Regions from separate parts of the Exiguobacterium sp. SL-10 genome, predicted to be linked through region 2. Evidence: predicted binding sites of a transcription regulator. Region 2 holds the regulator's gene; each other region holds the start of a gene.
The links. The regulator Rex, encoded in region 2, represses fermentation and respiration genes when NADH is low (regulators of the CRP and FNR family bind a similar motif). The targets are predictions, from matches to a motif close to TTGTGAAATATTTCACAA.
Positions count from the first base shown of each region.

Region 1: EVJ33_RS12780 (cytochrome c oxidase subunit 2A) is a predicted target of Rex. The motif match lies at 8,469-8,486, and genes of this name have one in related genera.
Region 3: arcA (arginine deiminase) is a predicted target of Rex. The motif match lies at 4,476-4,493, and genes of this name have one in related genera.

Region 1 is NZ_SJUP01000013.1:21,380-32,062, reverse strand. It holds gene EVJ33_RS12830 (hypothetical protein) at 70-492, shown strand; gene EVJ33_RS12825 (DEAD/DEAH box helicase) at 547-1,713, shown strand; gene EVJ33_RS12820 (hypothetical protein) at 1,710-2,351, shown strand; gene EVJ33_RS12815 (hypothetical protein) at 2,381-3,466, opposite strand; gene EVJ33_RS12810 (hypothetical protein) at 3,478-4,278, opposite strand; gene EVJ33_RS12805 (ABC transporter ATP-binding protein) at 4,275-4,955, opposite strand; gene EVJ33_RS12800 (GntR family transcriptional regulator) at 4,933-5,325, opposite strand; gene EVJ33_RS12795 (kinase) at 5,452-6,057, opposite strand; gene EVJ33_RS12790 (b(o/a)3-type cytochrome-c oxidase subunit 1) at 6,110-7,795, opposite strand; gene EVJ33_RS12785 (cytochrome c oxidase subunit II) at 7,796-8,266, opposite strand; gene EVJ33_RS12780 (cytochrome c oxidase subunit 2A) at 8,288-8,407, opposite strand; gene EVJ33_RS12775 (Crp/Fnr family transcriptional regulator) at 8,666-9,376, opposite strand; gene EVJ33_RS12770 (aldehyde dehydrogenase) at 9,550-10,683, opposite strand, start outside.
Region 2 is NZ_SJUP01000008.1:9,007-19,689, forward strand. It holds gene EVJ33_RS10000 (ABC-F family ATP-binding cassette domain-containing protein) at 1-1,163, opposite strand, end outside; gene EVJ33_RS10005 (redox-sensing transcriptional repressor Rex) at 1,313-1,969, shown strand; gene EVJ33_RS10010 (twin-arginine translocase TatA/TatE family subunit) at 1,969-2,187, shown strand; gene tatC (twin-arginine translocase subunit TatC) at 2,191-2,979, shown strand; gene EVJ33_RS10020 (hypothetical protein) at 3,122-5,767, shown strand; gene EVJ33_RS10025 (hypothetical protein) at 5,874-6,167, shown strand; gene EVJ33_RS10030 (FAD-dependent oxidoreductase) at 6,360-7,706, shown strand; gene EVJ33_RS10035 (PspC domain-containing protein) at 7,738-7,920, opposite strand; gene EVJ33_RS10040 (ABC transporter substrate-binding protein) at 8,005-8,940, opposite strand; gene EVJ33_RS10045 (FecCD family ABC transporter permease) at 9,067-10,047, shown strand; gene EVJ33_RS10050 (FecCD family ABC transporter permease) at 10,044-10,683, shown strand, end outside.
Region 3 is NZ_SJUP01000005.1:97,009-107,691, reverse strand. It holds gene EVJ33_RS07595 (GGDEF domain-containing protein) at 174-1,076, shown strand; gene EVJ33_RS07590 (solute:sodium symporter family transporter) at 1,114-2,901, opposite strand; gene mgtE (magnesium transporter) at 3,039-4,397, opposite strand; gene arcA (arginine deiminase) at 4,740-5,969, shown strand; gene argF (ornithine carbamoyltransferase) at 5,986-7,014, shown strand; gene arcD (arginine-ornithine antiporter) at 7,069-8,544, shown strand; gene arcC (carbamate kinase) at 8,560-9,522, shown strand; gene EVJ33_RS07560 (glycoside hydrolase family 31 protein) at 9,703-10,683, shown strand, end outside.

The DNA.
Region 1 (10,683 bases), on a different contig from region 2:
ACTTGAATTTTTGCCTTATATCGGACACAATGAAGGCAGAACATTGTAGAAGAGGAAGGGGTTCTTCCCATGACGTACGAATTATTGACACCCGCTCACGACTTGAAGACAGGTGACCGGATCTCTCTTAAAGTAGAAGAGAACGGGGAACAGCGTGACGGATTTATCACTGAGTTTGAAGAAGCAGGTTTTTGGATTCGCTTTGACGACGACATCGAAAACGAGGATTTCATCGATTACCGCGATCACTTGCTCGCGGCGCTTATCTCGCGCCCGATTGACGTGGCAGCGACGTATCCGGAGCTCGCTTCATACGAACGGTTGACGAAAGAATTGCAGTATCGTGTCTATCAAGGCTTCACCGTCGAAGGCGTCGAAGCGTCGACTGACCAGATCGATGTACACATCAAACTCATCGAGGACGGACAGACGTTCACACAGACACTCCGCTCTTCATTCGACCAAGACACAGAACATGTTCGGTATATCTAAGACAGGGAGCACTTATGCTTCCTTTGTTTTTGCCCAACGATAAGGAGAAATGATATGAACTTTACAAAACCATTTATTAACGAAGCCTGGGATCGCCTTGGCTTTACTGAACCGATGCCAGTCCAAGCCGAAGCGTTCCCGCTTCTGTTGGACGGAAAAGATGTCACGATCGAAGCGCCGACAGGAACCGGGAAGACGCTTGCTTATTTGTTACCCGCCATTGAAAAAATCGACGCGTCGAACGACCGCATTCAAGTCGTCATCGTCGCACCGACGCGTGAACTCGTCATGCAGATTCAAACGGTCGCGCAACGCTTCACCGAGAAAGGTGACGTCCGCATCGCCTCGTTCATCGGCGGCGTCGAGTTGAAACGTCAAATCGACCGGTTGAAGAAAAAACCACATTTGATCGTCGGGACACCAGGTCGACTCGTCGAACTCATTGAGAAGAAGAAGTTGAAACTTCACGAGACGCACACGATCGTCCTCGACGAAGCCGACCAAATCATCGATAGCGGTTTGACAGAATCGGCTGAGCGGATCATCAAGCACACAGCGCATGAACATCAAATCGCCCTCGTCTCGGCGACGCTCACGGACACGCTTCAAGCGTGGGCTGCCCCGTTCTTAAAAGAGCCGGCACACGTGAAAATCGAGCGGGCCGTGAGCAGTCAAGTCACGTACGGCTACATGTTGACGACACGCCGCTACAAACCCGAGTTGCTCCGCCGTCTGTCGCATGTCGACAACGTCAAAGCGCTCGCCTTCATCAATAACCGCTCGTTCTTGCCACCGTTGAAAGGTGAGCTCGACAAGATGAAAGTGAACTATCGCATGCTCGACAGCTTGAAAGGGAAGCGCGAACGTGTTGAAACGCTTCGTGAGTTCCGGAAAGGCGACTATCCGCTCCTCATCACGACAGGTCTCGCAGCCCGTGGGCTCGATATCGAAGAAGTGACACACGTCGTCCATTTCGACTTGCCAGAATCGATTGATGACTTCATTCACCGCTCGGGCCGGACGGCGCGCGGGAACGCGGCAGGGACTGTTCTCTCGCTCGTAACGGATGAAGATTTGACGCATTTAAAGTCGTTCGCCCGTCAACTCGGCGTCGAATTGAAAGAGCTCGAGATTTATCGTGGCGACGTCATCGAGAAGCGCATCGAGGATAAACCGCCGGTCGTCAAACGCCCTGCGAACAAGCGAGGACCGCGTCGATGAAAAAAGACCGGAAAGTAATTCCATTCCCTTTGCTCGTAGAAGAGTCCGAATTGCTGGCCGAGCTGAAAAAGTTATACGAGCAAGCCGCGCTCGCGCGCAGCACGCAATGGACGAACTATATACAAGAAATCGCCTCGGAAGGCACATGGCATTTGAAAGACGCGGAGCTGTTCCGCGACTTGTTCATCGATTGGGCCGTCTTCTTCGAGACAGACGAGGACGGGATGACGCCGCACGGACGCTACTTGGCGGACCATAAGGCTGACATGTCTCCCGCCCTCTATCACGCGCTCCGGGGCTTGGCGGTCCCGCGCTGTTCGGTCTTCGAAGTGACCGAGGACGGTTTACGTGACTGGGAGACAAAAGAGACATATCGCATCAACCTCCCCGAAAAACGTGAAGTCGGTGACATCATGCTCGGCAAGCTGCTCGATATTCGCGGCAGCTGGCGGTTCGGGTCGGCGTTCCTCGCCCTCCCGGCGAAGATGGCCGGTAACGTGTCGGACCTGTATATCGACTTCACCGATGAGGTCGGTCCGGGTGCGTTCCTCGACCAGTTCCCCGAGTTTTGTGCGGAACTGATCGACATGTTGCTTGATCTAGAAGAAGGGGTCATTATCCCGAAACCGACCACGTAAAAAGAGGCAGCTCTCGCGCTGCCTCTTTTTTAATAGACATAGTATTGGAATGAGTCGGGATTGACCTCTTTCCCTGTCACGGTCGCCTCTGAGACGAGGTCGGCTCCGTCATAGACATCGACTTTGGCCCCATCTTCTGTCGGACTCACATGGTAAAGCAACCCATCGTAATAACTTGCTGTCCCGACTTCGTCTTGAATGATTGTCCGTGACGTTTCGGTTAACGTTTTTAAGTTGATATTCGTCTCCGTCCCATCGGCGAGAAGGGCCTGATACGTATCCCCGAATACGCTAGTTGCAATTGCTTCTTGCTCAACATCTAATGAAACGACCCGATTTTCTTCGACGTCGTAGACGTATAAGCCAGATAAAGACATATGTTCTGAATACGCTTCACCATCGTCTGCCTCGACCGTCTCTAAGCGTGTCGCTTGAATCGGGATGTAGCGATTGTCTTTCCCGATTGTCGTTCGCTGACCATCACCTAACGCGAATCCCCACGTTTCACCCATCACGTATTCAATGAGCATACCATCACGTGCGATTTTTTTCGTGTCAATCGTTGTTGTCGCTACGTCGAGCACCGCCACATGCTGATTCGTCAGTTCATAGTTTTCGTTATACACGATATGAACAGTACCGTCATAAACAAACATTCCGCCCCATCCACTGTCGACAATCGACTGTACGTTAGGAAACTCTGTCCGTTCGACCATATTCCCGTCTTTCGATTGCAATAATACGAGCGTGTCTTGGTCTTTTTGTCCGATAGCCACATAGCCGTCTTCCGTTTTAATTTGTTGCGTATAATTAAGTTGCTTTAAAGCACGAGCGAACGAGCGGTCTTGTCCCCCGATATCGCTTCGATATTGCATGACTTCGTCAATATAACTTCCATTGACAAATCGACTCCCATCAATAGACACCTCTACATCTTGACCCGATCGATCCATATCAGTAGCCGAGAGGCGTACCGCGCGATTTTTCCATACGGCCTCGTTCGAATCGACGTGTAACATCCAGTCGTCCTGGTTTTGTTCCCCATTGACGGCATATGTACCGATTCCCGCTACGATGATTGCGCCTAAAGCTGCGATATTCAGTATACGTCTCATGTCACTTCACCTCACACACTTATTTTTTTTTGTAAGTACTGTCGCGCAATTATCGTCAATGTCGCAACGCTGAAGAGAAACCCTATAACGAGGATGAGTGCGAGCTCATCCATAAACAAATATTGTTCAACGATATAAAAGATGGTTGATGGAATCGCGAGGACGCCTCCGATGAGCACGATGGACACGAGCGGAGAAAAGATTGTTCGTTGCCATAAGCTCCGTTCCACCAATACGAACGTGAAGACTGTTAAGACGACGAAAGCGATAAGCATCACATGGATGATAAAATTGACGAATGATGTCGGATATAAAAGGGAGAACACATCTAGTTGTCGAATGTCTGCGAACGTATCTTGTTGTCGTATCCCCTGTCCATCCAACCACGTTGTGAAAATCTGATATTCGATAACGAGCGCGAACCATTGCACGGCAATCAGCCCTAAAATCATCATCATGACCGTGATGAATTTCGAGATGAACAGTTGAATCCGTTTCGTGGGTAACGTCAGTAAGCGCATCATGAACGTGCCACGGCCCCAAAATTCTCGATACCAAATCCAACCACTAAAGACGAGCATCACGATGAGTCCACTCCCAATCGACAAAATGTAAGGAGTGCTCATGAGATAGGAATGAAACACTACCAACAAGCTTTGACCTTCACGTCTGTATTCTTCATTCAGTACTGTATTCCGCCATAGAAAGACGGCCAACCAACCGAATTGAATCGTCATCAATACCCCTAGCAACAACCCGTACATCTTTTTGACGCGATCGAGTTCCCAGCCAATCAATTTCAATAGGTTCATGCGCCGTACTCCTCTCTCATGACATCGACGATCGACTTTCCATGAATGAAGCGGACGTCCTCGACGTCGAACTCCCGAGCGATCCGTCCTCGATTCAACATGACAGCCTTGTCGACCAAGTATTCAATATCGTCAATCTCATGCGTCGTAATCAAGACGCCACGGTCTTCCATCAAGTCACTCGAGAACAACTCGACGATTTGTTCTTTTGAGAACACGTCAATCCCTGAGAACGGTTCATCGAGCAATAAATAATCCGGGTCTTGGGCGATCCCGAGCGCCAAGTTCACTTTGGCGAGCGTCCCTTTCGACAGCTCGTTCAACTTGTCTTCCGGGAACAGCTTGAACTCGTCGACGAGACGCGCGAACAATTTCGGGTCGAACGTTGGATAAAAGTCGCGCATGAACGCCTCGCACTGCTCGATTGTGAAATGGATCGGGAACGTCGAGTGGTCCGGTACGAACGCGACGCGATTCAAATCGATCGGTTTTCCGTCGACGAGCACCGTCCCCTGATCGAACGGTGTCAGTCCCATGATGCCTTTGAGAATGGTTGACTTCCCGGTCCCATTCAAGCCGATCAGGCAGGTGATTTCCCCTTTTTGAGCCGTGAACGACACATCTTCGATGACTTGTTTTTTGCGGTAACGTTTTTTAACTCCCAGTACTTCGATCATCGAGATTCCCCTCTCCGTATTGCTGTTTGATTTTATCGACGAGTTCATCCATCGTGACGTCGAGTTCTTGAATCGATTCGACGAAGACGGCGATCGCCTCATCGACGAGCTCGGTGCGGATGCGTTTCAATACATGTTCATCCGTCGTCACTCGGCTCGGACGGTTCCGTTCGGTCGTAATCAATTGTTGTTCCTCCATCTCTTTGAACGCCTTTTGGACGGTGTTCGGGTTAATTTTCAGTTCGGTCGCGAGTTCTCGCCGCGACGGCATCTCTTCGCCCGCCTGCAGTTCACCAAGCACCATCTTCTTTTTGAAGTGGTCGACGACTTGGATGTAGACGGGAGCTCTCGTGTTGAATTGTATAATCATATGGTCACCTCTCTAAGTGTATGATGCGACTAATACACTACCTAACTGTATTATCACCATAGTACACTAACAGAGTCAACCGTTTTTTTCCAAAACAAAAACGCATCCGCTGCTCATGCGGATGCGTCAACTAGATCGAATGATGTGATCGGCTTTGGCTTTCGGATTGACCGTCTTGAGATAATGCGCTTCTCCCGGCCAATATCGGCGCTCATACTTGTAAATACGCTCCGACAAGTCGCCGATATACGTATCACGATGCAGGACACGTTCATACCGGACCTCTTGCGGACAGTCGAGATAGACGACGTAATCGAAATAAGTGTGCCATTCGTCACGGAGTAAAAAGATGCCTTCAATCAGGATGAGCGCGTTCGGAGCAATCTCAACCGTTCGCATGATGACCTCATCCCGGTCTCGTTCATAATATGGCAACGTCAGCGTCGTCTGCCCTTCGTGAAGCGGTTTGAATAGCGTCTCCACGAGCAAATCGACGTCCCATTGGAGCGCATAATATTCCATCGCTTCCGGTTGTCCCGTCTCGTAACGCCGGTGTCGTTCGACGATGAAGTCATCGATATGTAGCACCACTTCATTCGATGAGGTCCCGCGCAACTTTTCGACGAGCGTCGTCTTCCCGGCTCCGCTCAAGCCATCGATGGCCACGATGAACGGACGGTCTTGTGGATGCTTGGCATATTCTTGGCGAAGTGTGTCCCGTAAGGTGTCCATCTCCTCATCCCCTTCCCACAAAAAAAAGTCAGCCGCTAGGGCTGACTTCAGTTTACCAAAGCATCCAACCTTTCGCTCCCGGAGGTGCACTTTCAATCAAGTGCCAAATCGGGATCGTGTAGGCGAAGGCGATCAAGACGAACGTGACAGTGATCCAAAGTTTCCAGTTCTCGAAGAAACGAGGCGTCTCCATCGCTGCCTCTTCCGTCTCAGCGAGCGGGAACTCCTCTTCTCCTTTCGGCGCGAGGAACGACAAGTTGAACATCGAGTAGACGAAGATGAAGACCGAAATCAAGAGAATCGTCCCACCGATCGCCATGGCGATATGGTACGGAATCCATTCGCGCGTGAGTGCGTCCGAGAAGTATGTCGCTGGACCAGTCCGACGCGGGTTACCTTGTAGACCTGAGATGTGCATCGCATAAGACATGATTGACATCCCGAACGCCCACGTTCCCGTTTGAATCAATCCGAGTCGGTTCATCGATTTCGTGAGTGTACGACCTCGAAGGACAGGAACGAGCCAATACGCAGTACCGAAGAACGTCAAGGCGACGGCCGTCCCGACTGTGATATGGAAGTGGCCCGTGACCCATAGTGTATTGTGGACCATCGCGTTCAATTGGTGTGACGCGTTGATGATCCCACCGGCACCTGCCGGAATGAAGAACAACATCCCGACGAACGGCGCGAGGAAGCGGACATCCCCATACGGCATCTTCTTGACCCAACCGAATAGACCGCGGGCACCGAGTGCGCGACCGCGCAACTCGAACGTCGCAAACAGCGAGAACGCCGTCATGAACGACGGAATGACGACGAGGAACGTCAAGATGACTTGAACGAACTTCCAAAACGGATCAATCCCTGGCTCTGTCAACTGGTGGTGGAAACCGACCGGGAACGAGAACAAGAGGAACAAGAGAAACGCCATCCGCGCGAGTGCATCCGAGAAAATCTTCCCGCCGATGACTTTTGGTACGACAGTATACCAGACGATATAAGCCGGCATGAGCCAGAAATAGACGAGCGGGTGACCAAAGTACCAGAAGAGCGTCCGTGACAACTCGATTCCGACCGTGTCTTTCCAACCGAGCGAGAGCGGGAGCAGTTGGAACAAAATCGTTCCGGCGACACCGAGCGTGGCGATGACCCATAGGAGCATCGTCATGATACTCATATACGCTGGTAGTGGCGGATGAACGCCCGGATTCTCTCGTTTGTAGTCGGCATACATCCGGAACATGGCGAACGCAGACAACCAGGTACCGACGACGAACAAGACGAGACCAATATAGAAAATCGGGTCTGCCATGAGCGGTGCGTAGAACGTATACAATACAGTCGCTTTATTGGCGAGCACCATGATTGTGACGAGCACGGCGCCAGCGATGATCATCCAAAATCCGAGCCAGGCGACCCGGGTCGGGAACGACTCAAAACGTCCGAACGACTTGGCGAGGAGCGCGTAAAGAAGACCGATGATGAACATCGTCGTGAAGACGAGACCGAGCATGATTCCGTGTGCGGTCAACAATTGATAATAGCCGAACACTTCCGGAATGACACCTGTCCGGATGAGCGTTTGCATGAGTCCTGCCAAACCGCCAATCAAGACGGCGAGGACTGAGATGACGACGTGGGCGTATGCGAGGCGTGCTTCTTTGGCACCTATACTCGGTACCGGGACGCCGCGCTCCATTTCCCACTGCTTTAGTTTTGAGGCTACGTCATTCATTTAGTCCACCACCTTAATTTTTGTCGACATCATATGATGTCCGGTTCCACAGTATTCGTTACATAAAATCAAGAACTCGCCTGCCTCATCAAACGTATACGTGAGCGAGTTGATATGGCCGGGTACGACCATCATGTTGACCGGAGTCCCCGTCAACTGGAACCCATGGACGACGTCCGGTGAGGTGACGAGAAACGTGACTTTCGCACCTTTTGGAATTTCCACATTGCCCGGTGTGAACGTGAACGCTTGAGCGACCATGACGAGTTCATACTCGTTGTCGCCGATCTGATGAAGCCCTGGTTTGTCGAACGGTGCGGTTTGATGCACTTTTGCCGGGTCGATCAAATCAGCGTCCGAGGCTGGCTGATTCCCTGCCGCGAACGCAGAGATGCCGAGCACTGTCAAAAAGACGCCTAATAGAATAATGCCGAATACTAACCAATACTTCTCAAGTTTATGAATATGCATCGTGCTTCTCTCCCTTGCTCGTTATCGTGTCACAAATAAGTAAAAGACCGACGACCACATGGCAATGATGACGCCAGCGACAATCATGACCGATGTGAACGTGCCTTTTAAGTTCGGTTCTTGTCCATCGTTTTTCTCCACGTGAAGGACCCCTTTCCCTTTGATTTCCACTCTCATTGTATGAAATGGGACGTGGATTAATATGTGACATTTGTCACTTCAAAAGTGACAATCACATCAAATTCGCGTAGTTTTCACACATAAAGTTCACATTTAGAAAATAGGCATAAAAAAAGGCGATTGCTCCGATATCGGTCGGTCCAATCACCCGTTTCTTCTCTTATGTTGTGACAACACGATTTGTCTGATCCTCTACAAAACGGATAGACAAATAGCACATCAAAGCCGACAAATGCCTGCGGGACAGCCTTCGCAATAACATAGTTCTTTTAAGAAATCGATGTCATGCAACACCATCGACGTCGGAGTCGTCGTCAACACACCTTCTTTACGCCACTGGTTCATCATTCGATTGACCGTTTCTCGAGGCGCACCAATCAATTGACCGAGTTCGCCGTCAGATGGATGTTTCGGGACGACGACCCCCTCCTGCTCCTCCACGCCGTGCATCGCCGCCATGCGAAGCAACGTCGAGGCGAGCGCACCTGGCTTCCCGTAGAGCAACAAGTCACGTAGTTTCATCTCGGACTGTTTACGCATCATCGACGTCCAACGCAACACCTCCGAGGCCAGTTGCGCATCTTGACGAACGAGCTCGTCCATCTCTTGTTTCGAAATCCATCCGATGACACTGTCCTCAGTCGTCTCGATACTATATGAGCTTGGGAACACCTCATCGATATCGAACTCTCCAAAGAAATCGTCAACTCCGTATATGAACATGATGAGCGAGCTTCCTTTTTTCGTCAGCTTCGTGAATTTGACGGTACCGCTCTTCAAGTAAAAGAATTTACTGCATTTTTCGCCTTCCCAACAAACGATACTTGCTTTCGAATATTCTTGAAACGTCATCATCTCGAATAATAGCTGTTTCGTCTCTTCTGAAAAAACGAAGCTGTTCGGTTGGGTCGTCCCACATTTCATAGTCATGTTGTCTGCTCCCTCCACTGGTCTCATGCCTAATCAGGCCTCGTGCGTGATCTATGGCTTTATTATACAGGAGGAAAATGGACATTTTCATAAAAGTATGTGACATTTCAAACAATCTTCTCATGTTTTCGTTCACAAAAAAAAGACTGCAGGAAGCCTGCAGTCCAATCCAATCATCGGTAGACGAGTCGAATCAATTTCTCGGCCCCTTTAAAGTTTGGATAACGAACCGGTAAATCAAATTTCGTCGTATTGCGCAAAATCGATTTGGCGTGACTGAACGTCTCGAAGCTGTAACGACCGTGATACGAGCCCATACCGCTCTCACCGACTCCACCGAACGGCAGGTTCGGGTTGGTCAAATGCATGAGGACATCATTGACACAGCCTCCGCCGAACGTGAGGTGCTTCATCACCGTCTGCTCGACCGTTTTTGTCTCTGTGAACAAATAGAGCGCGAGCGGGTGTGGACGTGCTCCGACAAAGTCGATCACGTCGTCGAGTTGACGATACGTGAGCACCGGTAAAATCGGCCCAAAGATCTCATCCTTCATGACGTTCGCGTCTTCTTCGATATCCGTCAAAACGGTCGGGGCGATTTTTAATTGATCGCGGTCGGTCTGGCCTCCGAAGAACACGTCGCCCTCAGTCAAATATCCGGTCAGGCGGTCGAAGTGTGTCACATTGACAATCCGTGTGAACCGCTTTGTCCCGACACCGTTCCCGAACATCGTGAACGCCTCGCGTTTAATCGCTTCGAGGAACGCCTCGCGTTTTGATTCATGGACGAGGACATAGTCCGGAGCGACACACGTCTGTCCAGCGTTCATCCACTTGCCCCAGGCAATCCGTTTCGCAGCAATCTCGATATTGGCATCGTCATGGACGATCGCCGGCGATTTCCCGCCGAGTTCAAGCGTGACCGGCGTCAAATGTTTCGCCGCCGCTTCCATGACAATTTTACCGACCGGTGTCGACCCGGTGAAAAAGATATGGTCCCACTTCTGGGCAAGCAACTCGGACGCAACGTCCTTGTCCCCTTCGACGCTGACGACGTAGCGGTCAGTGAACGCCCGTTCGAGCACTTTTGTAATCATTTGGGCGACGTTCGGTGTCAATTCTGAAGGTTTGACGACGGCCGTGTTCCCTGCGGCGATTGCTCCAATGAGCGGCGCGATCGCCAACTGAAACGGATAGTTCCACGGAGCGATCACCAATACCGTGCCATAAGGTTCATACATGACCTCACTTTTCGTTCCGAGATGGATCGCGGCGCCACGGACACGTTTCGGCCGCATCCAACGCTT
Region 2 (10,683 bases):
TAGCGGATGTCGCCGGTAAGGGCCGGCTGTTGTTTCGTCAATACTTTCAAGAGCGTCGACTTGCCGACCCCGTTCGGGCCGACGAGGGCGACTGATTCGCCGCGCTGTAGCTGGAAGCGAAGATGTTGGGCAATCGGCTCCTCATAGCCGATGGCGAGGTCACTGCCGCTCAACACGTCGTTCCCGCTTTGGCGTTTGATCGAGAAGGAGAGGACGGCACTGCGCTCGTCACCGTCCGGCGCTTCCATCCGGTCGACTTTCTCGAGACGCTTGCGGACACTCTGCGCCCGTTTCGTCGTCGTCGCCCGGGCGATGTTGCGTTGGATGAAGTCCTGCATCTTGGCGATTTCTTCTTGTTGCGACTCGAACTGCTTCTTCTCTTGTTCGTAGATGGCGGCTTTCTGTTCGAGGTACTTCGTATAGTTCCCGACGAAGCGGCGGCTTCGATGGCGTGACAGCTCATAGACGACCGAGACGACGCGGTCGAGGAAGTAGCGGTCGTGGGAGACGATAAGAACGGCGCCTTTATAGCCGCTCAAATACTTCTCGAGCCAACCGAGCGTCTCGATGTCCAAATGGTTCGTCGGCTCATCTAAGATGAGCAGGTCAGGACTTTGGAGCAGCATCTTCGCGAGTGCGAGACGTGTCCGTTGTCCGCCGGAGAGCGTATCGATGCGGCGTTCGAAGTCGTCCGGATAGAAACGCATCCCGTGAAGGACGGAGCGGATCGTCGCCTCATATTGATAACCACCGCGGTCTTTAAACGTATGCTGTTCTTCATCGTAAGACGACAGGAGGCGCTCATAAGCGGCCGGGTCGTTCAAGATGCGCTCCGAACCCATGTCTTGTTCCATGCGGCGCAGCGTTTTTTCTTGTTCGATCAAATCAGTGAAGACGGTCAGCATCTCATTCCACATCGTCTCATTCGACTCTAACCCTGAGTCTTGGGCGAGATAGCCGATGGTGACATCTTTTGGCTTCATGATATCGCCTGAGTCGTAATTGTATTCCCCGGCGATGACTTTGAGCAGTGTCGACTTACCGGCGCCGTTGCGGCCGACGAGGGCGACGCGTTCGCCTTCTTGAATTTCTAGTTTGACGTTCTCTAAAATCGGCTCGACGCCGAATGATTTCGATAAGTTATTGACTTGCAGTAGGATCAAATGAAAAAACCCCTTTCTCTCTATTTAGTATACTTTATTTCTTCCCCATTTCAGGTATATTCATTGAGTGGTCATGTGAATTCGTTTACAATCAAGGTGTATGACATTAGATTCGTTTGAAACGCGTCGTAAAAAGGAGGCTCTTTCCGTTGAGTCAAAACGAACCAAAGATTCCGCAAGCGACAGCCAAACGGTTGCCACTATACTATCGGTTTATCCAAAGCCTACATTCGTCAGGAAAACAGCGTGTCTCTTCTGCTGAACTGAGCGAGGCGGTCAAGGTCGATTCGGCCACGATCCGTCGCGATTTCTCGTACTTCGGTGCGCTCGGTAAAAAGGGATATGGCTATAACGTACAGTATCTGTTAGACTTTTTCCGTAAGACACTGAATCAGGACGAGATTACGAACGTCGCCTTGGTCGGGGTTGGTCATCTCGGGACAGCTTTCGTCAACTATAACTTCCTTAAAAACAATAACACACATATCGTCGTCGGGTTCGACGCAGACGAGACAAAAGTCGGCACGACGATGTCCGGTGTCCCGATTCATCACGTCGATGAGATGGAACAGATCATGAAGCAAAACAAGATTGACGTCGCCATTTTGACGGTGCCGTCTGCCTATGCACAGCCTGTCGCGGATGACTTGGTCCGCTTCGGCATCAAAGGCATCTTGAACTTCACGCCGGCCAGGCTTACTGTGCCGGATACGGTCCGCGTCCATCATATCGACTTGTCGATCGAACTCCAGTCGCTCATTTACTTTATGCAACACTATCCATCTGCTGAGGGGGTCCATCAATAATGGAATTACTATCATCGTTGCTCGTCGTCGGTATTCCTGGGGGAGCAAGTATCTTCATTATCGCCATCGTCGCGCTCATCATCTTCGGGCCGAAGAAATTGCCTGAATTCGGACGCGCCGCCGGACAGACGCTCCGTGAGTTCAAAAATGCCACGAGTGGTATGATGAACGAACATGACGAGAAAGACAAGAAAGAAATTGAGAAGAAAGAGCAGTAAACGATGAGCCATCAACCTGATCAAGAACGGGCACTGTCCGACCACTTGACAGAGCTGCGGAGACGACTGATGCTGTCGGCATTTGTCGTCTTTGCCTTCTTTTTGATCGCTTTGCCGAGTGTCAAATACGTGCTCGCTTATCTGCAGGCGGACCTCGTCGAACGAGGACTCGAGTTGAACGCCTTTGGGGTCGCGGACCCGCTCATGATTTATTTGAACTTGGCGCTCGTCATCGGTCTCGTCGCGGCTGGTCCGTTTCTACTGTATCAACTGTGGGCGTTTGTCGCACCTGGTCTGCATCCGAACGAGCGGAAAGCGACGCTTGCTTACATTCCAATCATTTCGGTTTTATTCCTCTTCGGTTTGGCGTTCGCCTATTATTGGTTGTTCCCGCTCGTCCTCGATATCTCGACGGACCTCGGGCAAGACCTCGGTCTGACACAAATCATCGGGGCGTCGAACTACTTCACATTCTTGTTGCAACTGACCATCCCATTCGGACTGTTATTCCAGTTACCGGTCGTGACGATGTTTTTGACGCGCATCGGTGTCGTGACGCCGTATTTCCTCTCGAAAATCCGGAAGTACGCCTACTTCGCCTTGTTCGTCGTCGCAGCGTTTATCACGCCGCCGGATTTGACGTCGCACCTCATGGTGTCACTGCCGCTCTTCTTCTTGTACGAGATCAGCTTGTCGATCTCACGCGTGACGTACCGGGGTGTGCTTCGACGTGAGAAAGAGGCGCAAGTGAAAGAACAGATGGATTTGATGAAACAGATGAATGAGAAGTGAACACTACGTCGTGCGACGTGGTGTTTTTTTGTGATTTTAGGGCTATTCAATTTTAAGAAAACGACTTAAAATTAGGAGGGTTAAATCAAAAAATGGATTATTTTTGAAAGTTATGCATTCATAAACAGAAATGAGGAGAGTAATGAAGAAATGGTTATGGAGCATGCTCGTGGTGCTCGTCATGATGGTAGCACCGGGAGTCGAAGTCCGAGCAGAGGATTATGCCAAACCGGAAAGTATTCCGTCAGGAGAAGTCGTAGGAGATAGTGGGTATGTGTGGCGTTCGGGAGATCCGGAGACGCTTGTTCACATCAAGACCGGTGAGGAATATACGTTACCGATTCGCGTGTCTGTTCTTCATAACATTCACGCAATCGGAGACGGTCGATTCATTTTGGAGGGCTGGCAAGAATGGATGGTCTGGAATCCTCACACCGGTTCAAAGACGGTCTTTCCAATTGACGCAGGGAGCGGACTTCATGCGGTCGTAGATATTAATTTGGCAGCAGACACGGTATTGTGGACCGATGACAAGAAGTATGTCACGACATCGCTTTCGGGCAAAATTCTCGGGTCGATTCAGGCGGAAAGTATGTATGAAGCGTATGGACTGCTTGATGATGGAAATGTTCTCGCATTCGTGGACGGTCAAGTGACGAAGCGGACGGTGACGGGTGAGACAATTGAAACACTCGGATCGTATACGGGTCAGGTGAGGGGCGCATCCTCAATCAAGGGATCAAATCAGTGGATTGTAGCAAAAGTAGGGGAATCGGATACACTTTTCATCTTTGATCTCGTAACGAAACAATGGATCGAGAAAGAAGCCCCAAGCGTAAGAAACCTCATATGGAATGACGGCGTCTACTATTTCACGATTCGGAAAATGTACACGACGTTCTATGTTAGTTATAACGTCGCCACAAATGAGTGGCGAGAGGCACCGATTGATGATGTCTTCGTCCAAAAACGTGGATCATGGTACGTCTTTTCTGAGAACCGGTCAGCAGGCTACACGCCCGAGTCATTTTGGAAGGCACCGTGGCAACTGCAGGTCAGTGTGCCGAAAACGACGACTCGCTATGAGGTAGGTCGTCCGTATGACGTCAACGGAACGGCCACGCTCGTCGATGGTACGGCCTTACCGATTCCAGCGACTGAGTTGACGGCACGTTTAGCCTATCAAGACGACCCGTTCGTTTGGGAGCAAGGGAAACTGACGCTACAGACGAATGAATCGTATGACATGATTTTTAAATGGAGCGATTTTGAGCGACGGTTAGATTTATGGGCATCGAAATATGTGCCGCTCACGCTCGACCCGCCAACCGGTGTCTTAGGCCCGATCAGCGGGAAGACGGCTCCGAACACGCCTGTTTTTGTCAGTGTGACGAAAAACTTGTATCAATCGAACTCATCGGATTCGTTGTTGAACTATCAATCGGCGACGGTCCAATCGGATGAATCGGGACGCTATGCGTGGCAACCGGCACGTTGGTTCACACCTGGATCGCGTGTGACTGTGAAAATCGGTAGTGGGTCAGGTGTTTACGCCGATCCGATTGAACTTCAAACGGTCAAAGAGATTGAGGACACATCATCGAACGGCATCTCGGTTCTGACGAAAACGGTCACTTCAGGTGTCACGTTGAAAACGACTCCGAACGCCACGGTGGATGTGTTGATTCGCAGTGGGAAATACTACGAGATTTCGAACGAGCAAGCGGATGAAGACGGACTCATTTCGATTAAAGAGTTTAGTACGATACCTATAGACATTGGAACCAAAGTCTACTTCAAATTAAAAGAGGCACCCACTTCTGCGTTCCGACTCACAACCGTGGACACAAGAGTGGAACCGCCTGTGTTTTCGTGGACTCGGACACCGTTAATGTATGACAAATCCATCAACATCACATCGAGTACCAATCAGGCCTATCGCATCTATCGAAATGGTACGCATGTGGCGACAACACGCGTCATGCCGTACACATTCGATACCCCATTGAAGGAAGGAGATGTCATCCTCGTCACACGTTCGAGCGGGGATGCGACGTACGAACTTACGAAGACGGTCCAAGCGTTCACTCCGACGCTCAGTGTAACGGACACGTTGATGACAAAGACACAAGCGACACTCTCAATCAAAAAGACGAGCACGGCGACAGTGCGCTTCTATGTAAATGACAAACTTGTCTCGGTTAAACGCCTATCGACGACACGTTACACGGTTCCGGCCAAACCGGGGGATCGGGTTCGCGTCAAAGCATCGGTCGGATCGAAATCACGTGAGGTCTCATTGAACTTGCCGAAGACGTCGTTGTCGACCCTCTCGATTAACGATGAGAAATCGTTATGGGTCGGATACGTGATTCCGAATAGCACGGTCACATTGAAAAAAGGCTCAACAGTGCTCGCTACAGCGAAAGCGAGTAGCACCGGACGTGTGACGCTCCGCTTCACCCGTCAACCGGTCAATACGACGCTCTCGTTGACGAGCCAAAGCGGACCGTTTCGACACATGCAGACGGTGAAAGTGACGACCGGACCGACACCGACGCTCGTGACGACGATTCCATCGAGCACATCGAAGACAGTGAAGGCGACATCAAACGTCGCGTACGGTACCTTGACGCTCACGCGAGGGTCGACGGTCCTCGCGAAGAAGACGGTGACAGCCACGTCGACAACGCTCAGTTTCACCTCACAAAAGAAAGGAACGAAATTGACACTCCGTCTCGTGACGCCAAAAGGCCGAAGCGTGACGAAGACAATTTACGTTCGTTGACAAAGAAGTCATTCGCGATGATGCGGATGGCTTTTTTTAGAGATGGGGAACGAGGGAGAGCCGTGATACGATGGAGCCAATCGAACATAGGTCAGGGGGAGAAGCGATGACTTGGGAGTACTATGGGGATGAACTCCTCATCATCGGTGTGTTGACGACAATTTTGTTGATTGTGGTGCTGAACTTTCTAAAGTCACGATTTAGGCGCAGATTCGTCTTCTCGTTGACGTTGCTCGTCGTGGGATACGTATCTTGTATCATCGGACTCGTCTTCGTCCGTGGTTGGGACGCGCTGGGTTGGATCATGATTGGCTTCAGTTTGTATGTAATTGGTCTCGTCACGTATCTCGGTGTCATCATCTATCACTGGATCAAAGCGCGACGTACGACAAAATCATGAGTAAGCCGTTCCGGTTGCGGAGCGGTTTTTTTGTCGTCACAACGGACGTTCAAACTTCTGACATAATTACGTGAAAAACTGAGCAAAGGGATTGTCAAATCGTCTTGTGAAATAGTACACTAAGTTCAGAAAGTGAATGTGACATTTATCACAATCATAAACTTGCCAACCACTCAAAGGAGAGACTACCATATGAAAATCGCAGTCATCGGATGTACACACGCAGGAACAGCAGCCGTCAAAGGATTACTCGACAAACACGACAATCTCGACATCACCGTGTACGAGCGTAACGACAACGTCAGCTTCCTCTCGTGTGGAATCGCCCTCCACGTCGGCGGTGTCGTCAAACGCGCGGAAGAATTGTTTTACTCGTCACCGACCGAGCTCGAAGAACTCGGCGCGACGATGCGCATGAAACACGACGTGTTGAACATCGATACAGAAGCGAAGACGGTCCATGCCAAAAACCTTGAGACGGGGGAAGACGTGCATGACACGTTCGACCGCTTGATTGTCACGACGGGGTCATGGCCGATTGTCCCGACGCTCCCTGGCATCGAGATGACTGGGATTGAGCTCTGCAAAAACTATGGCCATGCCCAACGCATCATCGAGCGAGCGAAAGACGCGACGAACATCGCCGTCATCGGCGCCGGCTATATCGGTGTCGAACTCGTCGAGGCGTTCGAAGTGTACGGCAAACACGTCACGTTCATCGATAGTGCCGACCGCATCTTGAACAAGTACCTCGACAAGTCGTTCACGGATCAACTCGAAGCGGACATGACGTCACGCGGCATCGACCTCGAGCTCGGCCAGACGGTCGAAGCGTTCCGTGGGACAGACGGTAACGTTACGCACGTCGTGACCGACAAAGGTGAGTTTGAAGCTGACCTCGTCATCCTTTGTGTCGGATTCCGCCCAAACACGGGACTCCTCGAAGGGAAAGTCGACATGCTCGGCAACGGCGCCATCATCGTCGACGAATATATGCGCACGAGCAACCCGGACGTCTTCGCCGCTGGTGACAGCTGTGCCGTCTATTACAACCCGGCGCGCACACACGCCTACATTCCGCTTGCGACGAACGCGGTCCGCATGGGAACGCTCGTCGCCGAGAACCTCGTCACACCGCGTGTCCGTTATCAAGGCACGCAAGGGACGTCAGGCCTCCGTCTCTATGATTGGAACATTGCTTCGTCAGGTCTCACAGAAGAAGCAGCCGGCTTGTTCGGTCTCGACGTCGAGAGTGTCGTGATTGAAGACGCGTACCGTCCGGAGTTCATGCCGACAGCGGAACCGGTCCAGTTCAAACTCGTCTATGAAGTCGGCACGCATCGCGTCGTCGGTGGACAAGTTCTCTCGAAAGCGGATATGACGCAAGCGGTCAACACGTTGTCGCTCGCGATCCAAAACGAAATGACGGTCGAAGAACTTGCCTACGTCGACTTCTTCTTCCAACCGCACTACAACAAGCCATGGCACTTCATCAACAGTGGTGCGCTCGCGGCGATGAAAGACAAAGTCAACGCATAAAAAAACTCGGGAGCCGCGGCTTCCGAGTTTTTTATAAATAGCGCGGGGCTTCCTTCATCGAATTGGCGAGAATGATATAGATGAGGACGTTTCCCGGTACGATCAAAAAGAGCAGGCGGACACCGAGTGGGGACAAGTCGAAGTATTCAGCGATGCCGCCACAGACGCCCGAGAGTGAGCGGTTCGTGGCAGATTTACGAAGCGGACGTTGCATAAGTAGGGCTCCTCTCTCAACTGTGATATGAAAATTTTACCATATGACAATAGCAAAAAGCGCGCCGATTTGGCGCGCTTTCGCTTATTTCAAGATGGTGACGAGTTCGTCGAGCACTTCGTTGGCTGACAAGACACCGCCTGATGTGTTCCACGTGTCATCGCTCACTTCGGTCACTTCACCGGCCTTGACAGCGTCGAGGTCTTTCCAAAGTTGGTTCGACTGCCACTCTTCGGCTGTCTTCGATCCATCTGCTCCGCCGTATGTGAAGTAGACGATATGGTCGCCATCCATTTCCGGGATGCGCTCCATCGTGATCTCTTCAGCGAACTCGGTGCGGTCTTGTGACGCCGGGCGTTTGATGCCGACGTCGCCCAAGATGACACCTGAGAAGCTGTCCGTGAAGTAGATGCGTGACGCGCCAGGAAGGAAGCGTACGACCGAAAGCTCTTTGTTCACAGCGTCGTCGAGCTCGGTTTTCGTATCTTCGACGTGTTGCTCGTAGTCAGCCAAGACGTCTTTTCCTTTGTCCTCAAGGTTGAGGGCGTTCGCGTAGAGCGCGAAGTTCTCCTGCCAATCACCTTTGAGCGTCTCCGACATGACCGTCGGTGCGATGGCGTTCAATTTGTCATAGATGTTCTCTTGGCGAAGTTTCGTCCCGATGATGAGGTCTGGCTCGAGTTTCGCGATCGCTTCGAGGTTGACCTCGCTCTCCGTCCCGACTTCAGTGACATCGGTCATCTCTGACTCGATGTGTGGGTACCACGGGTCACCGTTCCATGATTTGACGGCGCCGACTTGTTTGACGCCGAGGGCGATGAGCGCCTCGGTCCCTTCGTTCGTCAAGACGACGACACGTTTCGGTTCGACTGGCACTTCAGCCGTACCCATGGCGTGCTCGACCGTGCGCGTTTCTTGATCTGCTGACTCGTTCGAGTTGCTCGTCTCGTCTGACCCGCCGCAAGCAGCAAGGACGACCGTGAGGCAGAGCGTGAGTAGGGCTAACGCAAACTTTTTCATATGTATAAAGTCTCCTCTGATTTGTAAGATTTCCTCCCTGACTATAAGTGATAATGATTCTCACTGTCAACCCCTTTTTCTGGCAGCGAGATTTTGCTATGGTAGGAGAGGAAAGAAGTGAGTAAAATGATAAAACCTTGGATCAAACTAATCGCCTTGATCATCGCGTTACCTATCTTGAGTTATATCAGTCTCCGTGTCGGCGTCATCCCGGTCGGCCATACTGACGTCCTTGCACTTGGAAGCGACGCGTCATCGCAAGCGATGATTGCGCTCAACGACAATCGCATTCCGCGCACCATCGTCGCGCTTCTCGTCGGTAGCGTTCTCGGACTCGCCGGATTGCTGTTCCAACTTGTGACCCGCAACCCGCTCGCGTCACCGGACATCCTGGCGGTCAACGCGGGGGCGAGTCTCGCCATCGTCCTCGTGACGTTGTTCGGCTTCAGCAGCATCGCCTCGTTCACATCGGCGGCGCTCGTCGGAGCCTTCATCGCCGGGGTCATCGTCTATCTACTCAGTGCGAACGGGGGCAACGTCATGTATATGACGCTCGCCGGGGCATCGCTCGCGGCGCTGTTCAGCTCGTTCACGCAGTCAATTATCGCCTACGAGGAAGGGGCGCTCGATGAGGTCCTGTTCTGGTTGACGGGCTCGGTCGCGGGCCGCTCGCTAGCACTCGTCACGACGTTGTTGCCGTGGATGATTGTCGCGAGCCTGTGCGTCCTCCTCATCAGTAAAGAACTCGAGACGTTGTCGCTCGGTGACCAGGTCGCCCGATCGCTCGGCCAAAACGTCGGTGTCATCAAGTTTGTCGCCGTCACGCTCGCTGTTGTCTTGTCGGCGTTCGGGGTCGCGCTCGCAGGTCCCATCGCCTTCGTCGGCCTGCTAGCCCCGCACCTCGCGCGCTATATGTTCGGCACGGCGTTCTTCGCTCGGCTCGCCGGGAGTGCGCTCCTTGGGAGTGTGCTGCTGTTATCGGCCGACATCTTCGGACGACTCGTCCTGTTCCCACGGGAAGTGACGGTCGGTGTCGTGCTCGCCGTCATCGGGGGCGCGTTCTTCATCTATCTCGTCAGCGCCAGACAAGGAGTCTTTAAATCATGAAATCATACAGTTTTCGAAAAGGCCCGTTCTCATTCACGCTCCGGAAACGGGAGATCGTGCTCGCGGTCGCGCTCCTTACCGGCCTGTTCATCGCCTTCTATTTGGGACTCGCCGTCGGGGACACGTTCTTGACCCCGTGGTCGCTCGGTGCGCTTTTCCTCGGTTCGGGTGACGCGTTCGCAGAGCTGGTCGTGTTCGAGTTCAGGATGCCACGCGTCCTCATGGCCATCACGGCCGGTGCATGTCTCGCGGTCAGCGGGCACTTATTACAACTCACGATTAAGAACGAACTCGCCTCGCCGGAGATTTTTGGAATCGTCGGCGGGGCCGGGGTGGCGACGGCGACGTTCTTCACCGTCTTCACCGATGAGCGGACGAATCAACTGTCCGTTCCGCTCGCCTACATCCCGTTCGCCTCGTTCGCCGGGGCGCTCACGGTCGGTGCGTTCTTATTTTATCTATTGAAACGGGGTGTCCCACCGGTCCGGCTCGCGTTGATTGGGATCGGAATCAGCATCTTCTCGCAAGGCATCGTTCAGTTCATGATGCTCGCCTCGAACGTGTATCGGAAGAATGACATACAACAATGGCTCACCGGTACCGTCTACGCGGCGACTTGGAATCAATTGAAGATCA
Region 3 (10,683 bases), on a different contig from region 2:
ATACGCGCTTCCCGTAATATCAGCCTTGGTTATTGACGCTCAAGAGATGTGTACTTGTTCAAAAAAATATACCTTATCGTTAAACATTAACCTAAATAATTGAAAGTGAATAGGTGACATTCTCCCATCATGATACGATAAACAAATAGTTTAAGAGCAAGGAGCGGAGAAACATGCTTGAATTTGGATTTGGCTTGTTACTAGGTCTGATTTTCATGCTGACTATACATAAAATTCGTCAATCTCGAAAAGGAATGGATGAAGAGTTTACGCATTTCGGGAATCGACTCAAGGACGTCATCTATATTTTTGAAGTCAAGCCGGTATTTCGTTTTCGCTACATTAGTCCGTCCTTGGACTTCTATTTAGGAGAAGGAGTAGTAGCGACCAATTATGAGGATCCGTATGATTGTTTTCGTCGCGTTCATCCGGAAGATTATGAACTGCTCGTCAATAAAGTTTTAGGGAAAGTCGATTACGAAAAGGCGATTTTACAAAGATGGAGAACGAACGATGGCCACTATTTGTGGTTCGAGGAATACACGACGCCGATTTACGAGAATGATGAAATCGTGGCGGTGCAAGGAGTGATTCGAAACGTGCATGCTGCCATGACAGAGCGAGAAACATTGGCTTACGAGAGTCGTCACGATAGTTTGACTAGCGTCTTGAATCGTCGAGCGTTTAATGAAGCGGTTCATTGTCTTTCAAATGGCAGTATAGGTTTAATTGTTATCGACTTGAACGATTTGAAACGAATCAATGACAACCATGGACATTCTGCCGGTGACAAGTTGCTCCAAGAAACGGCATTCGAGTTGCTCGAACTGAGTACAAGTGTGTATCGTCTCGGAGGCGATGAGTTCGTCATATTAGCCGAGAATCAAGACGAGGAGGCATTTGTTGCCTTCACTACGACTATCAAATCAAAGCTTGAAACGAAACAAATTTCAGCCGCAGTCGGAGCGGCATGGCATGAACAGCTGACGGATTTCTCTCAAGTGTATGAGGAAGCCGATCACGATATGTATCGACAGAAACAACGAAACAAAACGAAAAAGCACGTTTCCCACTGATGGATGTCAGCGAGAAATGTGCTTTTTCGATAGATAATCAACTACTCGATTTTTCTTCGAGCTCTGTTTCGGTCGTATTGAGATTGTTCAAGTATGCCTCATAACGCGGCAACCAGTAGCGGTAAGACGCCCAGACGAGCCCGCTCGTCGTCGCGACCAAAGCGAGTGTCGCCGGCCAGAACCAGCTCGACACGATTCCATCTGCGTAGGCGAGACCAATCGGCGAGAACACGAAGTAGACGAACACCATCGACGCGACGAGAATGATTGACGTCGAGATGGCATGGCGCCAAGGTTTGACGCGACCGAGGTCGATGTGAATCGGATTGATGTGTTGCATCGGACGAACTTTCGCGAACACGAGCATGATGGCCGTCTCGAGGACGAACAAGATGCCATAAATATGAATGAAGTTAATGCCGAGGTCGAAGCCGAACCACTGCTCAGTTCCCCAGACGAGGAAGTAATACGTGACGACGTGGAAGCCGATGACGAGTTTCGCGGCAATCGGTGGCACGCGCTTCACGAGCATCCCGATTAAAACGATAACAAGAATCGGGATGTTGAAGAAGCCGGTGAAACGGCGAATCAAGTCCCAAAGACCGTCCGGCGCATACATCAAGTTCGGGGCGACGAAGAACGAGACGAGCGCGACGAACGTGCCGAACCATTTGCTGACCCGAATCAAGTCTTTGTCTGATGCGTCCGGTTTAAACTTCGGCTTGTAAATATCGAGTACAAATAAGGTAGCGATACTATTCAATAGCGAGTTGAACGAGCTGAACACGGCACCGAGTAAGACGGCGAGGAAAAAGCCCATGAGCCACATCGGCAACAAGTCGGCAATCAAGCTCGGATAAGCGAGGTCGGCCTTATCGACGTTCGTGCCATACAAATGGAACGCGATAATCCCCGGAAGCAACATGAAAATCGGGACGAGCAGCTTCAAATAGCCGGTGAAGAGCACGCCTTTTTGTCCCTCGGCCAAGTTCTTCGCCCCGAGCGCCCGTTGGATGACGTACTGGTTGAGCGCCCAATAAAATAAGTTCGCAAAAATCATTCCGGTGAAGATAGATAAGAACGGGACGGAGTCGTTTGACGACCCGATGGCGTTCAGTTTCTCTGGATTCTCGGTCGCGATCGTCTTCATCCCATCGACAAGATTGCCGTCACCGAGCGCGATAAAGCCGAGCGTCGGGACGAGGAATCCGATGATAATCAATCCGATTCCGTTCAATGTGTCAGAGACGGCGACGGCACGGAGTCCACCGAAGATAGCATACACGGCACCGATGATCCCGATGAACCAAATGACCATCCAGAGTGATTGCTCGAAGCTGATCCCGAGCAGGGCTGGTACGTCAAACAGTTGCAGGACGGCTAAACCGCCGGAATAGAGCATCGATGGGATCGTGACGCACATATAGCCAAACAAGAACAACAGGACCGTCAAACGGCGGACGTCCTCGTCATACCGCTGGCTCAAAAACTCGGGAATCGTGGAAATACCGATTCCGAGAAAACGTGGCAGTAAGAAGAGGGCCATGATGATGGCGGCAATGCCAGCCGTGACTTCCCACGCCATGGCGGACATATTGCCGGCAAACGATTGTCCGTTCAAGCCGATCAATTGTTCGGCCGACAAGTTCGTCAATAAGAGTGAACCGGCAATGAACAGACCAGTAAGACCACGTCCGGCCAAGAAATAATCGTCAGCACTCTCGACTTTCCCTTTTGTCATGCGATACGACACGTATGCGACGAGCCCCATGAATAAGGCCCCAGTGATTAATATGTAAACAACTTGTTGAATGGTCAACGACATTCCCTCCCTCAACTGCTTCTTATTTATAAGTACTTTTCATAACTACCCTTCACGAAGTATGATTATTTCCCGTTTTCTCTTTTGTAAAAGAACTGTAATAAACCTCACAACAAAAAAGACACCTGAGATGTCAGGTGTCAAAAAAAGCGAAGCAACGAAGTCGCGACCGTGAAATAAATAATCAAACCGAGGTTGTCGACGACTGTCGTGATGAACGGACCCGACGCGACGGCTGGATCCAGTTTCAATCGATTAATCAGAAGCGGGACGAGTGTCCCGACGATGGTTGCCACGCTGAGCGACGCAAAGATTGATAGACCGACAATCATCCCAATCAAAGCACTGTCATATAAAACGGTGATGACACCGAAGATGACGACCATACAGGCGAGGCCGAGCAAGACGCCCGTCCCGAATTCGCGGCGAATCATTTTCAACACGTTCTTCCGATTGATCGTCCCGAGTGCAATCGAGCGGACGGCGACGACGAGCGATTGGGTGGCGGCGTTTCCTGCCGAACCCATGACGAGCGGCATGAAGACGGCGAGCAAGACGATCGCTTCAAGCGTATCCTCGAAGCCTCCGATCGTCGACGCGGTGATCATCCCGAGGAACATGAGACTGATGATCCATGGCGCGCGCTTCATCGCCGCTTCGACTGGTCCCATGTTGATGTCAGACGATCCTTTCGTCGCCGACAGTTCCTCAAAGTCCTCAGTCGTCTCCCGCTCGATGACGTCCATGACGTCGTCGACCGTGATAATCCCGAGTAGATGGTCCTCGCTATCGATGACAGGCAGGGCCAGTAAGTCATATTTTTGAACGGTTCGGGCCAAATCTTCCTGGTCGGCGAGAACGTGGGCTGATACGACGCGTCGGCCCATGATGTCCGCGATTTGAAGATCGAGCGGGGAGACGATTAAATCACGTAGCGAGACGACACCGACGAGCCGGCGATCTGTATCGATGACATATAGATAATAAATCGTCTCGGCTTCGGGGCCGAGCTCGCGCAAATCTTCAAGCGTCGCCCCGATAGTCTTATCCGCTTTCAACACGATGAATTCGGTCGTCATGATCGCGCCGGCCGTATCGTCTGGATAGCGCATCAAATCTTTGACCTCGGTCGCCTCGGTCTCGTCCATCAACTCGAACAGTTCGTTCATGAAATCGTCAGGGAGCTCGTTCATCAAGTCGGCAGCGTTATCTGAGAACATATCGTTCAACACGCGCACGGCGAACGGACGGGGCATTTCTTGAATGAACTGTTCTTGCTCATCGAGCTCAAGTTTTTCAAAGAGATCGGTGAACGACTCAGGGGACAACGCATCGTAAACGAACTGGCGGTCCGGTTGTTCGAGCTCGATGAAAAGGTCGGCTTGTTCACCCGGATGGAGGGTGAGGAACATGTCGCGGAAATCGACCGGATCCCCTTTTTGGATGAGCGCTGTCACTTGGGCTTCATGACGGGCGCGTTCTGTACGTTCGATTGCCATCGACTCACTTCCTTTTCATATCATTTGTCTATATTATGTCACGACTTCAGTTGGGCTCAAACAAAATCAAAAAAATGTTATAGAATTTTTTCACAATCTATACGGAAGGTATACGTTACGTCTGCCCGGTTTCGTAGAACCGATCGTTCCATTCTTGAGTGTTCATTCACCGTGTCGCACAGTCTATACACTTTTCTGTGGAATCCCCCACAGGCCAAACGTCGGACTTGCCCACCTCGGAATTGGGTAAGTTGATAATGTAAGGGTAGAAACACACCCGAATCACAAGGAGGAAGCGAGATGATATCGATGACGGATCAACAAACCGCACGGGATACAACGCTGAAACATCCGATCCACGTGTATTCAGAAATTGGTGAACTTAGGACGGTACTATTAAAACGCCCCGGGCGCGAATTGGAAAATTTGACCCCGGAATATTTGGAACGGCTCTTATTTGACGACATTCCTCATCTTCCGGTCATTCAAAAAGAACATGACTACTTTGCGAGCGTGCTCCAAAATCGTGGAGTGGAAGTGCTCTATCTAGAAAATTTGATGGCGGAGACGTTGTCGCTACCAGGAGTGCGCGAACGTTTTGTCGCCGATATCTTATCGGAGTCGAAATCGAATATAAACGGCTCGTACGAGACACTGAAAGAATATTTGCTCGCCTATGACAATGAAAAATTGATTGAAACCGTCATGGCCGGGATTCGGAAATCCGAGATCAAGCCGGAAAAACGGCGTCACTTGCACGAGATGATCGAAGACACGTACCCGTTCTATCTCGATCCGATGCCGAACTTATATTTCACTCGTGACCCGGCGGCGGCCATTGGGAATGGGTTATCGATTAACCGAATGAAAGAGCCGGCCCGTCGGCGCGAATCGTTGTTCACGCAATATATTATGCGCTATCACCCACGGTTTGCGAAACATGACATTCCCATCTGGTCGGACCGAGACTACCGCTTCGCGATGGAAGGTGGGGATGAGCTCGTCCTCTCGAAAGAAGTCGTCGCCATCGGGATTTCCGAACGGACGACGGCGCAAGGGATTGAGCGGGTTGCCCTCAACTTGTTGAAAAACGGCGGCACGTTCAAAAAAGTCATCGCCATCGAGATTCCGAAGTCACGCGCCTTCATGCACCTCGATACGGTCTTCACGATGGTCGATCATGACAAGTTCACCATCCATCCGTTCATTCAAGGCCCGGGAGGGAAGATGAACATTTTTGAATTAACGTTGAACACAGAAGGTGAACTTCACATCACCCAACACACCGACCTGTTGAACGTGTTGAAAACCGCACTCGGTCTCGATGAGATCGTCTTAATCCCATGTGGGGGCGGGGACCCGATCGCAGCGGCCCGCGAGCAATGGAACGACGGATCGAATACACTCGCCATCGCGCCAGGGGTCGTCGTCACATACGATCGCAACTACGTCTCGAACGAGCTGCTTCGCTCTGAAGGCGTCGAAGTGATCGAAATCATGTCGAGTGAACTGTCGCGTGGCCGTGGGGGTCCACGCTGTATGAGCTGTCCGATTATCCGCAACGACATTTAACGAGGAGGAAACGAGCATGTCTACAACGTACAACTTTGATTTGAAAGGCCGTCATTTTCTATCATTGAACGATTTTTCAGGAGACGAGTTGAACTATTTGATCGATTTATCGGCCGCCTTCAAGCGTCAAAAGAAACAAGGCGTCCCGCATCGCATCTGTGAAGGGAAGAATGTGGCCCTGTTGTTTGAGAAACCATCGACGCGGACGCGTTGTGCGTTCACCGTGGCGGCCATCGATCTAGGCATGCATCCGGAATACCTCGGGAAATCGGATATTCAGTTCGGCAAAAAAGAATCGGTGCGCGACACGGCAATCGTGCTCGGGCGTATGTTTGACGGCATCCAATTCCGCGGCTTCGCCCACGAGACGGTCGAGGGACTGGCCAAAGACGCCGGCGTCCCGGTATGGAACGGTTTGACAGATTTGTATCACCCGACGCAAATCTTGGCTGACTTCTTGACCGTCAAAGAGCAAAAAGGTGAGCTTTCTGGCATCCGCTTCGTCTACGTCGGCGACGGACGCAACAATATGGGCAACACGCTTCTCATTGGTGGGGCCAAAGTTGGGATGGATATGCGTATCTGTGCGCCGAAATCGCTTTGGCCATCGGATGAGATCGTCGATTTCGCCCGCTCGGTCGCAGCCGAGACCGGGGCGACAATCACACTGACCGAAAGCATCGATGAAGCGGTCGCCGACGCCGACGTGATTTACACCGACGTCTGGGTATCGATGGGCGAAGAGGCCGAGTTCGCCGAGCGCATCAAGCTGCTTCACCCGTATCAAGTCAACATGGACATGCTCACGAAGACGAACAATCCGGACGTCATGTTCCTTCACTGTCTGCCGGCCTTCCACGACTTGGAGACTGAAGTCGGCCGGGCGATCCATGCGGAGTACGGATTGACCGAGATGGAAGTCACGGACGAAGTGTTCCGGAGCCGCCATTCCTTCGTCTTTGACGAAGCCGAGAACCGGATGCACACGATCAAAGCGGTGATGGCCGCGACGCTCACCGATACAAACGAATGGCTTGAACGCTGACGGACGGGAGGGGGCCTCCCCTCCGGTTCGTACTAAACGAAAGGGATGAGTTCAATGTCTACGAAAATAGCGCATGACTCAAGTGGAACGGCTGGCGTACAACCAGAGAAGAAAGATCGACGTTTAGGGCTCGGAGCGCTGACGGCACTCGTCGTCGGTTCAATGATCGGGGGCGGCGCCTTCAACTTGGCGGCCGACTTGGCCCAAGGTGCGAACGCGGGAGCGATTTTGATCGGGTGGGTCATCACCGGGATCGGGATTATCGCCCTCGGCCTCAGTTTTCAAAATTTGACGATGCGTCGTCCGGATCTCGATGGTGGGGTGTACAGTTACGCCCGGGCCGGCTTCGGTCAGTTTGTCGGGTTCAACTCGGCGTGGGGCTACTGGCTCTCTGCTTGGCTTGGCAACGTCGCTTATGCGACGCTCTTGTTCAGTTCGGTCGGCTATTTCTTCCCAATCTTTGAAGGCGGTCAAAACATCGCTTCGATCATTGGTGCCTCGATTATGTTATGGCTCGTGCATTCGTTGATTTTACGAGGTATCCACGAAGCGTCGATGATCAATATCATCACGACAATCGCTAAACTCGTACCGATTTTTGCCTTCATCACAATCACGTTATTCTTCTTCAACCTCGACAATTTCACGTTCGACTTCTGGGGTCAGGGCGGCTTCTCTTGGAGTAGTGTGAGAGACCAGGTCGTCTCGACGATGCTCGTCACGTTATGGGTGTTCATCGGGGTCGAAGGAGCGGTCGTCTTGTCCGGACGGGCTCGCAAGCGTTCGGACGTCGGGAAAGCAACGGTCATCGGGTTGCTCGGCACACTTGTTATCTATCTGCTCATCTCGGTCATGTCACTCGGTCTTATGAATCCGGAAAACGTGGCGAACGCCTCACAACCGGCGATGGCGTACTTGCTTGAGTCAGCGGTCGGGCCGTGGGGCGCGATGCTCATCAATGGCGGTCTCGTCATCTCTGTTCTCGGGGCCTGGCTCGGCTGGACACTGCTCGCTGCGGAGATCCCATTTGTGGCCGGAAAGGACGGCGTGTTCCCGAAATGGTTCACGAAAGAGAATAAAAACAATGCGCCGGCCAATGCACTATGGCTTACCAACGGGTTGATCCAGCTATTCCTCTTCACGTTCCTCTTCTCGGATGCGGCATATAACTTCGCATTCTCGCTCGCTTCGAGTGCGATTTTGATTCCGTACGTCTTCTCGGCCTTCTATCAAGTCAAGGTGGCCAAAAATGGCATCGGCTATAATGCCAGTGAGCGCCGGACGCGTGACCTCATCATCGGTGCCGTCGCCTCGATTTACGGAATTTGGCTCATCTATGCGGCTGGAATCGACTACCTTCTCCTCACGACGTTACTATACGCACCGGGAACGTTGCTCTACATCAAGGCACAGCGTGAGAACGGCATCAAGACGTTGACGAAGACGGAATGGATTGTGGCCGGTATCTTGACGGTGCTCGCGATCTTAGCTGTCGTACGCATCGTCTCAGGAAATATCTCAGTCTTTTGATCGGGGGAAACCAATATGCGGAATAAACGAGTAGTCATCGCACTAGGTGGAAATGCGATTCAACAAGGGAAAGATGCGACGGCCGAGGCTCAAATTCGAGCCGTCGAGGCGACAGCGGAATCGCTGGCTGCCTTGATTGCCGAGGGGGTCGACGTCATCATCACCCATGGGAACGGTCCGCAAGTCGGGAACTTGATGTTACAACAAGCCGCATCAGACAGTCCGGCGACTCCGGCTTTGCCGCTCGACGTCTGCGGTGCGATGACGCAAGGAATGATCGGGTATTGGTTCGAAAACGCCCTTGCCAAGGCGCTAAGAGTCCGTGGCTTGGAACGTTCGATTGCCCCGATCGTCACACGGTCGGTCGTCGACCCGAACGATAGTGCTTTCAGCCACCCGACGAAACCGATCGGTCCGTTCTACGATGAGGAAGAGGCTCGACAAATTGAACGGACGACTGGTTATGTCTTCAAAGAAGATGCCGGTCGCGGCTATCGTCGCGTCGTCCCGAGCCCGTATCCGATCGCGATTCTCGAACATAAAGTCATCCGTGACCTCGTCGCCCATGAACACATCGTCGTCGCCTCTGGTGGCGGTGGGATTCCCGTCATCGATACACCGGACGGTTATATTGGGGTCGAGGCGGTCATCGATAAAGACTTCGCTGCCGCGAAGCTTGCGGAACTCGTCGAAGCGGACATGCTCCTCATTTTGACGGCCGTCGACCACGTGTTCGTCGATTTCGGGACGCCGTCGGCGCGAGCGCTCGAGGAGACGACGAAAGAACAGCTCGAGGTGTATATCGCCGAAGGGCAGTTCGCGCCAGGCAGTATGCTGCCGAAAGTACGGGCCGCCCTTCAATTCGCAGAGTCGGGACACGACCGGGTCGCCGTCATCACGTCACTCGAGCAAGCGCTAGCGGCGGTGCGGGGCGATGTCGGGACGCGTGTCCGACTCGCTGCGACACTCCAACAATAAAACATAAAGCTGCAGACGCATTTGTCTGTGGCTTTTTTTCGTGAATCGACATCTCGTCGTTTTTGATTCGGCTACATGGGGAAGGAATGTTGTATGTCGATTCAGACATTGCTATCATCGTTTGTGTAAACGTTTGCACATGTGGAAAGGAAGTGACGAAGAGCGGCAACGCTCGAGCTTATGCGTCTATTTGAAGAGGAGAACGTCTATACGAAGCAAATGAAACCGCAGGCAGATGATCGGGCGATCGTCCAAGGGAGCTGTTATCGCTTCACGGTGCTGACGAGCCAGTTGATTCGGATGGAATACGCGGAGGATGGGGTGTTTGAAGACCGGCCGACCCAAGTCGTCTTTAACCGGGCGTTCGAAGTTCCAGCGTTTCGCGTGATCGAGGACGAGACGGAGCTACAAATCATCACGGAGCACGTCCATCTGTACTATACGAAAGGGCCGTTCGCACCGAACACGTTGTATGTCGATGTGAAAGGGAATTTCAGTACGTATTATAGCCGCTATACGTTCAACGGGCCGGAGCGGACGTTGAAAGGGACGGCGCGAACGCTCGACCACGTCGATGGGGCGACGGAACTCGGTGAGGGAATCGCCTCGAAACAAGGATATGCCGTCATTGATGACTCTGATTCGTTCATCATGACGGAAGACCGTTTCGTCGAACCGCGTCGTAAACACATCCATGACTTGTACTACTTTGGATATGGACATGAATATAAGCGCGCACTCCGTGACTTCTACCAACTGACGGGTCCGACGCCGCTCTTACCGCGGAAAGCGCTCGGCAATTGGTGGAGCCGCTATTGGCGCTATGATGAGACGGAATATAAAGAACTCATGCGTCGGTTTAAGACAGAGGACATCCCGTTCTCGGTCAGTGTCATCGATATGGACTGGCACGTCACCGACGTCCCGGAAGAGTATGGGAGTGGGTGGACGGGCTACTCTTGGAACAAGAATTTGTTCCCAGACCCAAAAGGTTTCTTGACGTGGCTTAAACAAGAAGGACTACTCGTCACGTTGAACCTGCACCCGGCAGACGGCGTGCGTGCGTTCGAAGATCAATATGCGGCGATGGCCGAGGCGATGGGACTTGACCCGTCCCACGGCGACCGCATCCCGTTCGACTTTTCCGACAAACGATTCATA